Regions from separate parts of the Cellvibrio sp. ARAG 10.3 genome, predicted to be linked through region 1. Evidence: predicted binding sites of a transcription regulator. Region 1 holds the regulator's gene; the other holds the start of a gene.

The links. The regulator LexA, encoded in region 1, represses DNA repair genes until DNA is damaged. The targets are predictions, from matches to a motif close to ACTGTNTNTANANACAGT.
Region 2: a site for LexA is predicted at 1,876-1,893, ahead of ACSV5M_RS11310 (DNA polymerase II). Genes of this name have one in related genera too.

Annotation. Positions count from the first base shown of each region.
Region 1 is NZ_JBPYCU010000002.1:346,545-351,665, reverse strand. It holds gene ACSV5M_RS04210 (hypothetical protein) at 1-1,079, shown strand, start outside; gene ACSV5M_RS04205 (TraB/GumN family protein) at 1,076-2,047, shown strand; gene ACSV5M_RS04200 (hypothetical protein) at 2,123-2,383, shown strand; gene ACSV5M_RS04195 (cell division inhibitor SulA) at 2,434-2,841, opposite strand; gene lexA (transcriptional repressor LexA) at 2,834-3,436, opposite strand; gene ACSV5M_RS04185 (DUF2845 domain-containing protein) at 3,540-3,860, opposite strand; gene ACSV5M_RS04180 (SDR family oxidoreductase) at 4,017-4,853, opposite strand; gene ACSV5M_RS04175 (glycoside hydrolase family 18 protein) at 5,026-5,121, shown strand, end outside.
Region 2 is NZ_JBPYCU010000007.1:195,656-200,776, reverse strand. It holds gene ACSV5M_RS11310 (DNA polymerase II) at 1-1,856, opposite strand, end outside; gene ACSV5M_RS11305 (PKD domain-containing protein) at 1,993-5,121, opposite strand, start outside.

The sequences.
Region 1 (5,121 bases):
AAATCTGGTACACAGGTATTGAAGCCCGAGGCCAATCCTGGGTGAGCGCGCAAGGGCGCCGGATTCCTTTACCCTGGCTGCTTTCTTTGATGCCTGATTTTCTCGCCGCCGGCTCTGCACAACATATCATCCTGTTAAAAATCCTTGATCCTTTACCTGACGAACGTTACGGCGATCTCTATTTTGAGATGCACGAGCAGAAGCAGGAAGTCTATGTTATTACGCACATTGATTCTCAGGCCTGGCCTGATGGAATCGGGGGGATTCGCCTGGGATTCAATCAACAAAAACGTCGTGAATTTAATAATGATGCTGCGTTTAAGGCGGCTTATCTGGCAGCGGTCCAGGAATACGAAGCCATCAGGCGCGATATTGACCGACGTCTGGATCAGCAACGCCTGGCCCACAACATTGCCCTCCATGATCCGGTCAATACCGCCACGTTAAATGGCTGGTTGAACGAATTGCCGCAACCCTTGATAACGTTAGAAAATGAAAAACGTGCGGCCATGTATGCCTATACGGCTATGCAGGATTTGCGGGTGGGAGATGTTGTCAAAGTGCCATGTTTTACACCCCATGCATTACAACACGGCGTGCGCACCGTTGAATTCCAGACGCCAGTCTATGAAAGAAAAATTCTGTCTTTCACGCAAAAAGTTTTGACCCAAACACACTGGGACACAGCTGCAGCACTTGCAAACGTCTCGCTTGAAACACCCGCCACTCCCGAGCTTGAGCAGATAAATTCCACAGCTGGGGTTGTAGTTGAACGTGTCGTCGAGTTTCATGATTTTGAAGTCTTGCGCGTAATCTTGAGCGCAGGATCGCGCCATCAATTACCAGTTTGTGTTAGCTACCGCCTGTTGATGGTTATATCCGGCAGCCTTGTGTGCTATGCAACGGAGTCTTCAATGCTTACGCAGGCAAAATATACCGATACCTCTACTTATCTAGCGTCGCAAGCAGTCTTATTGCCTGCATCGCTCGCTCACACTGAGTGGCAGGCCGGTGACGAAGGTGCCATTGTGCTGCTGGCGTTGCCCAAAGAAACTGATCGCGATGGTGAATGCATATGAAACTATGCATTCATTCGGTGATTGCGAAGCGCAGAACATTTTTATGGATTATTGTTACTTGCTTCTATAGCTCGGCTTTGCATGCTGCATCGCAGCCCCTGTTGTGGCAGGTGCAGGATAAGGATTCCCGAGTTCGCCTATATCTATTTGGCTCGTTACATTACGGCGATGAAGCATTCTATCCTTTGCCTGATGCCGTGCTTCAGGCGCATCGAGATTCAGATGTATTGGCTGTTGAATTGGATATCGATGCACTGGATGGAGAAAAAGTGCGCGCGGCCCTCAAGCAATATGGCTATTACCCCAGCGAGAAAAATTTACAAACCCAGCTCGGTGAGAAAATGTGGAAAACATTAACGCAAGTATCCGAGAATCTGGGAGGCGATGCGCAGCAGTTGAAACAATTTAAACCTTGGTTGGCAGCTATGCAGTTGACCAACATGCAATTGGCACGGAGTGATTATCAGCAAGCGTTAGGCCTGGATAAATATTTTCTGACTGCATCACGGGATAAAAAAATTATTCTGGAACTGGAGTCACTTGATGAGCAAATGCAATTATTTAATCAGTTAAGTGACGCAGAACAAATTGAATTTTTGCAGGTTACCTTGAATGAGCAGGGCAAGGCAGAGGAAAGCTTGAAAAGATTGGCAGATGCCTGGTATCAAGGTGATGAACCCACATTAAATGAATTGGTATTCAGTTCATTTCGCCAGAGAAAATTGGGGCATAGGCTCTATCAATTTATTTTCGTTGAACGCAATAAACAAATGCTGCAAATAATTGATACATATATGAAAAAAGCGCAAAAAATTTTTCTCGTTGTGGGTATTGGTCATATGTTGGGCGAGGACGGGCTGGTAGCGCTGTTGGAAGCGCAGGGATATCAAGTGACCTTGGTTACTGGGGTTACTACGGAGGTTAATAGGGGTATTAACGCGGCGGTTAACACGGGGCGGGATGATTGATGCAAGGCGGGTTAATGTTAGAATAAAGCCGTTTTTTCCTTTGCAGGTCAACACTGCAAAACAATAGAGGTTAGTATGCCATCAACGCTATATGAAATTGCCGAGTTACCTAACGGCGATGTCGTGCTGAGAAAAGTCGATGATGAGGGTGGGGAGCCTTTGGTGCGGCTTTGTTTTTCAACAGAATCCCTGGCTTTTATGGGGGAAGCAAAATTTGAGGTCGCGAAAGCGATGATTGAAGCCGGGATGGAAGCCGCCACTGAGCTGGCGGAGCAGGAGCATCTGGATGAGTTTTCTGAAGGTATTCCTGAATTTGAGAAGCCGATCCTGCATTGATTCTATTGGGGCTTTCCGTGCCCCTGCGTCTTCTGATATCTCTCAATGACCTACCGCACGCGCAGTAATAACCCCTGACAATTGCCACGCATCGCAGCAGCTTCCAACTGTTTCAATTCCTTGTCAGTTAATTTGCCGGGGCTGGCGATAACGGTGTGGCTGTTACCTGCCGCCAATGCTTCCCATGTAATCCACAAGGTGTTATGCTGTTCATGGCAATGAATCAGGCGGATCAACCGGGTATCGATACCAAAGCTTTCCAGTGATTGGCGTGTGATGTTGTGGGGCGCAACCCAGGTAATCCAGCGGTCGTGGCAGGTCTTACTGAGATAGGCCAACATTGGCAATAGCAGCGCCGCCTGTTCCGGAGAATGACTGGTTAATACCAACTCAGTTACACCCTTGTTATAGCGGGGTGCACTGCCGGGTTGTTCATCAATACGTACGGTATTAGTCACGACGGATTACTCCTACGCTTAAACCCTCGATACAAAAATCCTGATCCCGCAGATCTACTTCAATCACGTTAAAGTCAGGATTCTCTGGCCAGAGTTCGACTTGAGCCCGATTACCGATGCGTTTGAAACGTTTCACGGTCACTTCCTCGCCGATTCGCGCCACAACAATCTGGCCATTGCGCGCCTGATCAGTCCTGTGCACTGCGAGTAAGTCGCCATCCAGGATACCGGCATCCTTCATACTCATACCTTGCACACGTAACAGGTAATCCGCGCTGGGAGAAAAGAAGCTGTAAGGAATATTGCAGTAATCTTCGATATGTTCCTGGGCAAGGATAGGGCTACCGGCTGCAACCCGACCGACGACAGGAATACCATTATGGGATTCCGGCAAACGAATCCCGCGTGATGCACCAGGGATAATTTCGATTGCCCCTTTTTTTGCCAGGGCTTTGATATGTTCCTCAGCAGCGTTGGCAGACTTATAACCGAGTATGCGAGCAATCTCTGCGCGCGTTGGCGGATAACCGGTTTCTTCGGTGTAGCTCTTGATCAACTGCAGGACTTGTTCCTGGCGGGAGGTCAGATTGGCCATAGGGCGCTCCTGATGAATCTGTTTATTTATACAGGTGTTGTGATTATATACAGTATTTCATCATCCGCAACCCCCTTTTTTCAAGGGGCGGGGCGCCTGAAGTTTAAAGGCGTCGTCCGTTTTTAATCGCCTGGAGTTTGCCGCGTTTGAAATAGAGGTGTTGAATGAACTGGCCGGCACCAGGATGGTAAGTCCACAGGTCAACTTCTTCGCAAGGGACAATGATGGTGGTGTTGGCTTGGCCGACAATGGTGATGGGCTCGCAGTAGCTGTCGGTAAATACCGGCTCCCCGCACCGGTCGATAACATCCGCTTTGGTGTCCCCGGTTTGGATCAGCGAGTTGCTGCAACGCATGGAATCCGCCAATGCGGGTTGTAAATATAATCCGCCGAGAAGGAGCGCGAGATAAGCGCAAATTTTCATGTGATTACCTCAAGGTGGCAGTGGGTGCCGTTGATGGATGATATGCCGTTTGTAGAAAGCTCCGGCCGGATTGTTCGTGCATTTTGACCTGGCTCAGGGTCAGTAATTCCTGTGATGCTGTCGCCTGATATTGCCAGCCCCTGACTTAACTGAAGCTTAACTTCCCGCACGACGTAAGACCCTGTCCATCATCCGTGTACTTAGTATACGTTGCAGAATGCTCATCAAATATGTCGGAAATGTAACGCAATAGCGTGGTTTAGGTGAATCACTTTCCAGCGCGTGTTTCAAGCGCCGGTAAACCGCCTCCGGTCCCAGGGTAAAGGGCGCGGCGGGGCCAGGCTTACTGAGTCGCTGTATGGCCGATGCATATTGATCGGCAAAGCGGCTCTTGTCAGTATCGATATTGGTTTTCAATGCGATGAGGGCATTTTTGCGAAAGTCACTGAGGATGGGGCCCGGCTCAATAAGGCTGACATACACGCCGGTGCCGTCCAGCTCAAGTCGCAAGGTATCCGTCAGCCCCTCAATGGCGAACTTGCTGGCATTGTATGCGCCCCGCAACGGCATGGCCGCGAAACCGAGGATCGAGCTATTCTGAATAATGCGTCCCTGGCCCTGCTGAATCATGAGCGGCAGAATTTTATTCGTGAGCTCCAGCCATCCGAACACATTGGTTTCAAATTGGCGGCGCAATACATCGCGGCTCAGATCTTCTACTGCGCCGGGTTGGCCATAAGCTCCGTTGTTGAATAATCCATAGAGTTTTCCCTCTGTGAGTTCCAATGTTTGGCTTACCGCCCGTTCAATACTGGCGGAATCTGTCAGGTCCAGTTGGATGCACGTCAGGCCGTCAGCCTGGAGACGTGATACATCGGTGAGCTTGCGGCAGGAGGCAATCACCTGGAAGCCATCCGCCTGCAATGCTTTTGCGCAATAGTAACCAATGCCGGTAGAGGCGCCGGTGATCAAAACACTTTTATTACCTTTCATGGCGATAACCTTGTGAGCAGCATGCAAATGCGTTGATTAAGCATTCCTTAACAAAACTTCCTTTCAAATTGGTCGATATTTATTGCACTATAAGCCCGCTTGTTCGGGCCGCGCCCGAAAAAAATAAAATGATATTGGCAATGATATTTCTTCAATACGGGGTTAACTATTTATGAAATCCTTATATCTGATGTGTTTTGGTTTACTTCTGGCCGTTCTCTTGATGGGGTGTCAGGATGATGGAACGGCTTCTTCTGACGTTATTCAA
Region 2 (5,121 bases), on a different contig from region 1:
GTTCCGAGGTCAGAGCCGCGCATGGTGGGCATAAGAAAACGCAGGTAATGGGTTTCGAATTGGATCTCCAGGGCGCAGGGCAAATGAAATTCATCCGCGATGGTTCTTTGCCACCAGGTATTTAACTCCCGCGCCAGCCGTGCACCGATTTGTTGGCATTCACCGGATGATTTCGGTGTTGCGTCCGCGCTGTGATTTTCGAGCCACACAAACAACGAATCGGTATCGCCATAGATCACCGTGTAGCCCTGGTGTTCAATCCAGTCACGGCTGCGCTGAATAATATCGTGTCCGCGTAATGTGATGGAGCTGCTGATACGCGGATCAAAAAAACGGCAACCGGTTGAACCCAGCACACCGTAAAAAGAATTCATAATAATCTTGATGGCGTGGGACAGCGGCGCGTTTTTTTCGGCCTTGGCTTTATCGCGCGCCGTCGACAAATGCTCAATAACCTGGGGCAGAATATGCCCTTCCCGCGCAAAGCAGGCGCCATTAAAACCCGGTACGACCTGGTCGGCTGACAGCGATTGATGTTGCGCCAACCAGAAAGCACAAGGGTCAATTAAAAACGTGCGCATGATGCTGGGATACAGGCTTTTAAAATCCAGCACCAACACATTGTCGTAGATACCCGGCTGTGAATTCATCACGTAGCCGCCAGGGCTGACGATGTCCGATTCGAGCTCACCAAGATTGGGCGCGATGTAGCCGCGCCGATGCAAACGCGGCAAATAAGAGTACTCAAATGCGGCTACGGAACCACCGCTACGGTCCAGTAACAGCCCCGTCAGCTGGCTGCGCTCCACCGCAAAGTGCAACAGCTTTTGATCGGCAAAGATCAGCCAGACTAATTCACAATCGCGCAGGTTATAGGCGGCCAGCGCGGGCTTATCGGTCAGAAACAGCTCTGTAATTTCCTCGCCGCGCCCCGGCCCTTGCAATAACTTTCCTTCACCTAACAAAGTCTCACCGACGTTCTGTAGGGAATAACTGTCGAAGCGATAATTGGCCGCCTTTAATAATTCGATACCGTCGAGGGCAACACGCCCTGGCATGGTGATGTAGCGCCGACCGCCTTCGCCCTCTTCCTGTCGCCAATGGATAGACTGCCCACCGCGTCCCAGTGCTAACGCAATGCCCTCCCGTTGACACAAGGTCTCCAGTACCCAGAGATCGAACTGCACCAGATTCCAGCCAATCAAGATATCCGGATCATGGTCCGCAAGCCATTGGAAAAACGTTTGCAGACACTGTTTAGCGTCGCTGCAATAAATCAAATTCTCCATTGGCGGACCTTCGCCCACCATAAAAATGCGCTGCTCTGTCTCAGCCCAGACAGCGATGGAATAAAGTTGCCGGGCATCCATAGAGGTTTCGATATCCAAAGACACCATGCGCAACGCGGGGCGATAATCGGAGGGCATAATACGTGGATTGCGTTGCGGTTTGTCGGCAGGAACTGATGGCTCGGAAAAAGTCAGTTGCGCAGCAGCCGTGACAAAACGTTCCATCAGATAGCGTTCCGGCGGACGGATGTCGGCTTCCCAATAATGAATGCCCGCGCGATCCAATAATTGTTGGGCATCGCGCGCCGTACGATGGCTGCGAAAATACAAGGCGTTGACCGGTTGATCACGAAATGTTTTGAGGTCTACATCAGCACTGCGCCACTGGCGTAAATTGCGCAACACCTGTTCGGCCCGGGATGCATCGGCACGCGCGATAAAAAATACCACCTCCTGCCCCAGCGTTTGGGTCCAACACGGCCCTTGTTCCGTCGCCCACCAAAAATCGAGCAGCACCCCTTCGCGGGTGTCGCGCCATTGACGGGTTAGCAGGAAGGCTTCGGGCATAGGCAGGGACCTCAGAAAAGCTGGCTATTTATACAGCCATAACTGAAGTTTGGCAAATCAACGCTGGAAAAACGCCACCTGAAAATAAAAAAGGCCGGATGACAACGCCATCCGGCCTTTTTTTACTTACGTGTGTTTAGCGTCCGGGCACACACTCCAGATTGATGTTGGTCTGGAACATGAAGTTGGACTCAACGGTATGACGCTCGGCGAAGAACAGGTCAAACGAGTAGGTTTTACCTTTCTCAATGCCCAGTTCGGCAGCACGCTCGTCGAGATCGATACGACGCTCAATCACGCCGTGGACACCACCGATATCAATCGCCAACTTGCCGTTGATGAACACAAACAGGTCATCGTCACCGCGGAAGGTAAAGTGCTCGCCACCTTCATAATCAAACTCCAGGTGCGCTTCCAGGGTGAAGTGATAGTTATGGTCCGGTGCCGGCTTCGGCATGTTGCCATAACCCAGGCCATCAATCGGGAAGAAGGTATCGTCCGAATAACTCCAGACAGTGCTTCCTTCACGACGGGTCATCTGCAACTCGTAAGGGATGCGGATATTCACACCGCTTACATCGCGATACCACTGGTTAAAGTTGGCTGCGCCGGTCGTGGTGCGGGTACCGCCGGAACTGCGGGCATAAACCGGTTTGCCATCAGCGCCCAGCGTCTTCTTCACGATGCCGTAATCTTCACCAATCGTGTATTCAAAATCAGGATGTGACGGTTTGAAATCGCGAATGATCACCGGAATCGTGCGACGGGTTTCACTGGAGATATCACAAACCGGTTGCTGCGCCTTGATGGTGACAGTATCCGGCAGGCTGTCCAGTTGACCGTCGCTCACAATCAGTTGCGCTATATAGGTTCCATCAACATCCGCGATGAAATGCGGCGCTGCACTGTCCGCCGCTTGCAGGCTCACGGTGCTACCTTGTGGCTTACCGGTCAGGCTCCAGCGATAGCTGAGTGAGTCGCCATCCGGATCGTGGCTGGCGGAACCATCCAGTTCAATGCGGTCACCCACGGTGACGTTCTGGTTAGCGCCCGCTTCAGCAATCGGACGAACGTTGGTCGTCGTCAGGATCACCGTGTCCGGCTCGCTGTTTTCATAACCATCGTTAACAATCAGCTGCAATACATAGCTACCCGGTACATCGATGTCCAACTCGGTGATTTCTTCGGTCGGATTGATGAGTTGGGAACTGCTGCCCTGCGGCCGGCTCAACACGCTCCAGGAATAAGTCAAGGGATCACCATCCGCATCCGAGCTGGCTTCACCACTGGCTAACGCAAGCTTGCCGACAAACACGGATTGATCCGGGCCGGCATTGGCTACCGGGCGGGTGTTGCGGGTATCAATGGTCATGCTGTCCGGATCACTGGCCGAACGCCCGTCGTTCACCACCAGTTCAATGGTGTAAAGACCGTGCAGATCCGGTGTGATAGAGGGTGTGACACTGGTACTGTTCACCAGGCCGGCAATGCTGCCTGCCGGAGCATTGGCAACGCGCCATTGGTAAGTCAGTTCATCACCATCGGCGTCGGTACTGGCGGAACCATTCAATTGCAGCTCATTACCCAGGATGCCGGTGCGGTCCGGGCCAGCGTTGGCGACAGGTTTCATATTGCCAACCACCAGTTGAACAGTGTCCGGTGCGCTGTGGTCCTCGCCATCATTAACAATCAGCTGGATAACATAAACGCCGTGCTCTTCAATGGTGATCGTCGGCATGACTGCGGTCGGATTGAAGATAGTGGCCACACTGTTTTCCGGGCTGATGATAGTCCATTGGTAAATCAGGCTATCGCCATCGGCATCGCTACTGCCCGAACCATCCAGGGTCAGGGTGTTGCCGATATAAGCTTGCTGATCCGGGCCGGCATTCGCTACCGGTGGTGTGTTTTCAGGATCAACCGGGTCCACTGGATCGACTGGATCAACTGGATCAACCGGGTCTACTGGATCAACTGGGTCTACCGGATCAACCGGGTCTACTGGATCAACTGGGTCTACCGGATCAACCGGGTCTACTGGGTCAACTGGATCAACTGGATCAACTGGGTCTACCGGATCGACCGGATCAACCGGGTCTACTGGATCAACTGGATCAACTGGATCAACTGGATCGACCGGATCAACTGGATCAACTGGATCAACACCCGGGTCATTACAAATCAATCGGCTGGTATCCAGGTCATCAACAAAATTGGCATTGTACGCGTGGTAGGGCAAATCCAGGCCGCGATGGGGTTGAGCCACGGCGATATCGCTGTACACCATATCTTTGCGCGCGCGAACAATCGGCAAGCGGGTATCCTTTTTATTGTCGATAACCCAGATGCCGTATTGGCTGTTGACTTGTCCTTGCGTGCCTTCTTCCTTACAGAAAGAATTGACGCCGCCGTTCACCGCCGAACATTGCGACCAGCTCACCAACATCCGTTCGGTACCATCACGATACGGCCATACAGCGCTGTACCAACCATTCAGCGAGTACTGGTTGGGGTAAAGGTCGACACTGCCATTGACTAACGGGCGCGGTGCAATATTGCCAAAGACTTTGTTGGGCTCAGGGCTGTCCGGAGATTGCAATTCCAGAATATTGCCACCCATGAACGCGTTATATTTGTGATGAATCACTGCCACCAAATGGCCATTTTCCGCCTGCACAATTTGATCAAGCTCGATAAAACTTTCATCAGAACCTTTCAGGGTGACTGTCTTGTACAACTGCTGCAATTCTTCGCCGTCTGCGGTAATGCGCAGGATGGTGTAATGGTTGCTGGCGACGACTTTGCCCAGCGGAGTGGGTTGCGCCAAGGCACACAGTGCTTCGTGAGACCATTCCGGCGGCATATCCAGACCTTTGGGATATTGCGCATCAAAGATGTTTTCAAATTCTGTTGAAGCCGCACTGTTATCCAGCGGACACCCCTGAATTAAGTCGTAGCTGCGCGACCAACGGATAAACGCAATACGTCCATCTTTCAAGGTTGTTGGCTTGGTATCGTGGTTTCTACCATAGGTCAGCTGCAGGATATTTTCGCCCTGGCTAGTCATGGAATGCAGCAGGGAAGGTTTTTCGCTGGGGCCAACCTTGTAGCAATTCTCGACCTGGTCTTCATCGACAATATTATCGATCGGACTGTTCGGGTTGCCGGCAGACCGATCCGAAGAAAAGACGATGGTTCCATCCAACGCATACGTCGGATTGGTGTCCTGACCTGCGTTAGCCAGAGAGTGCGTTTTGATGATGCG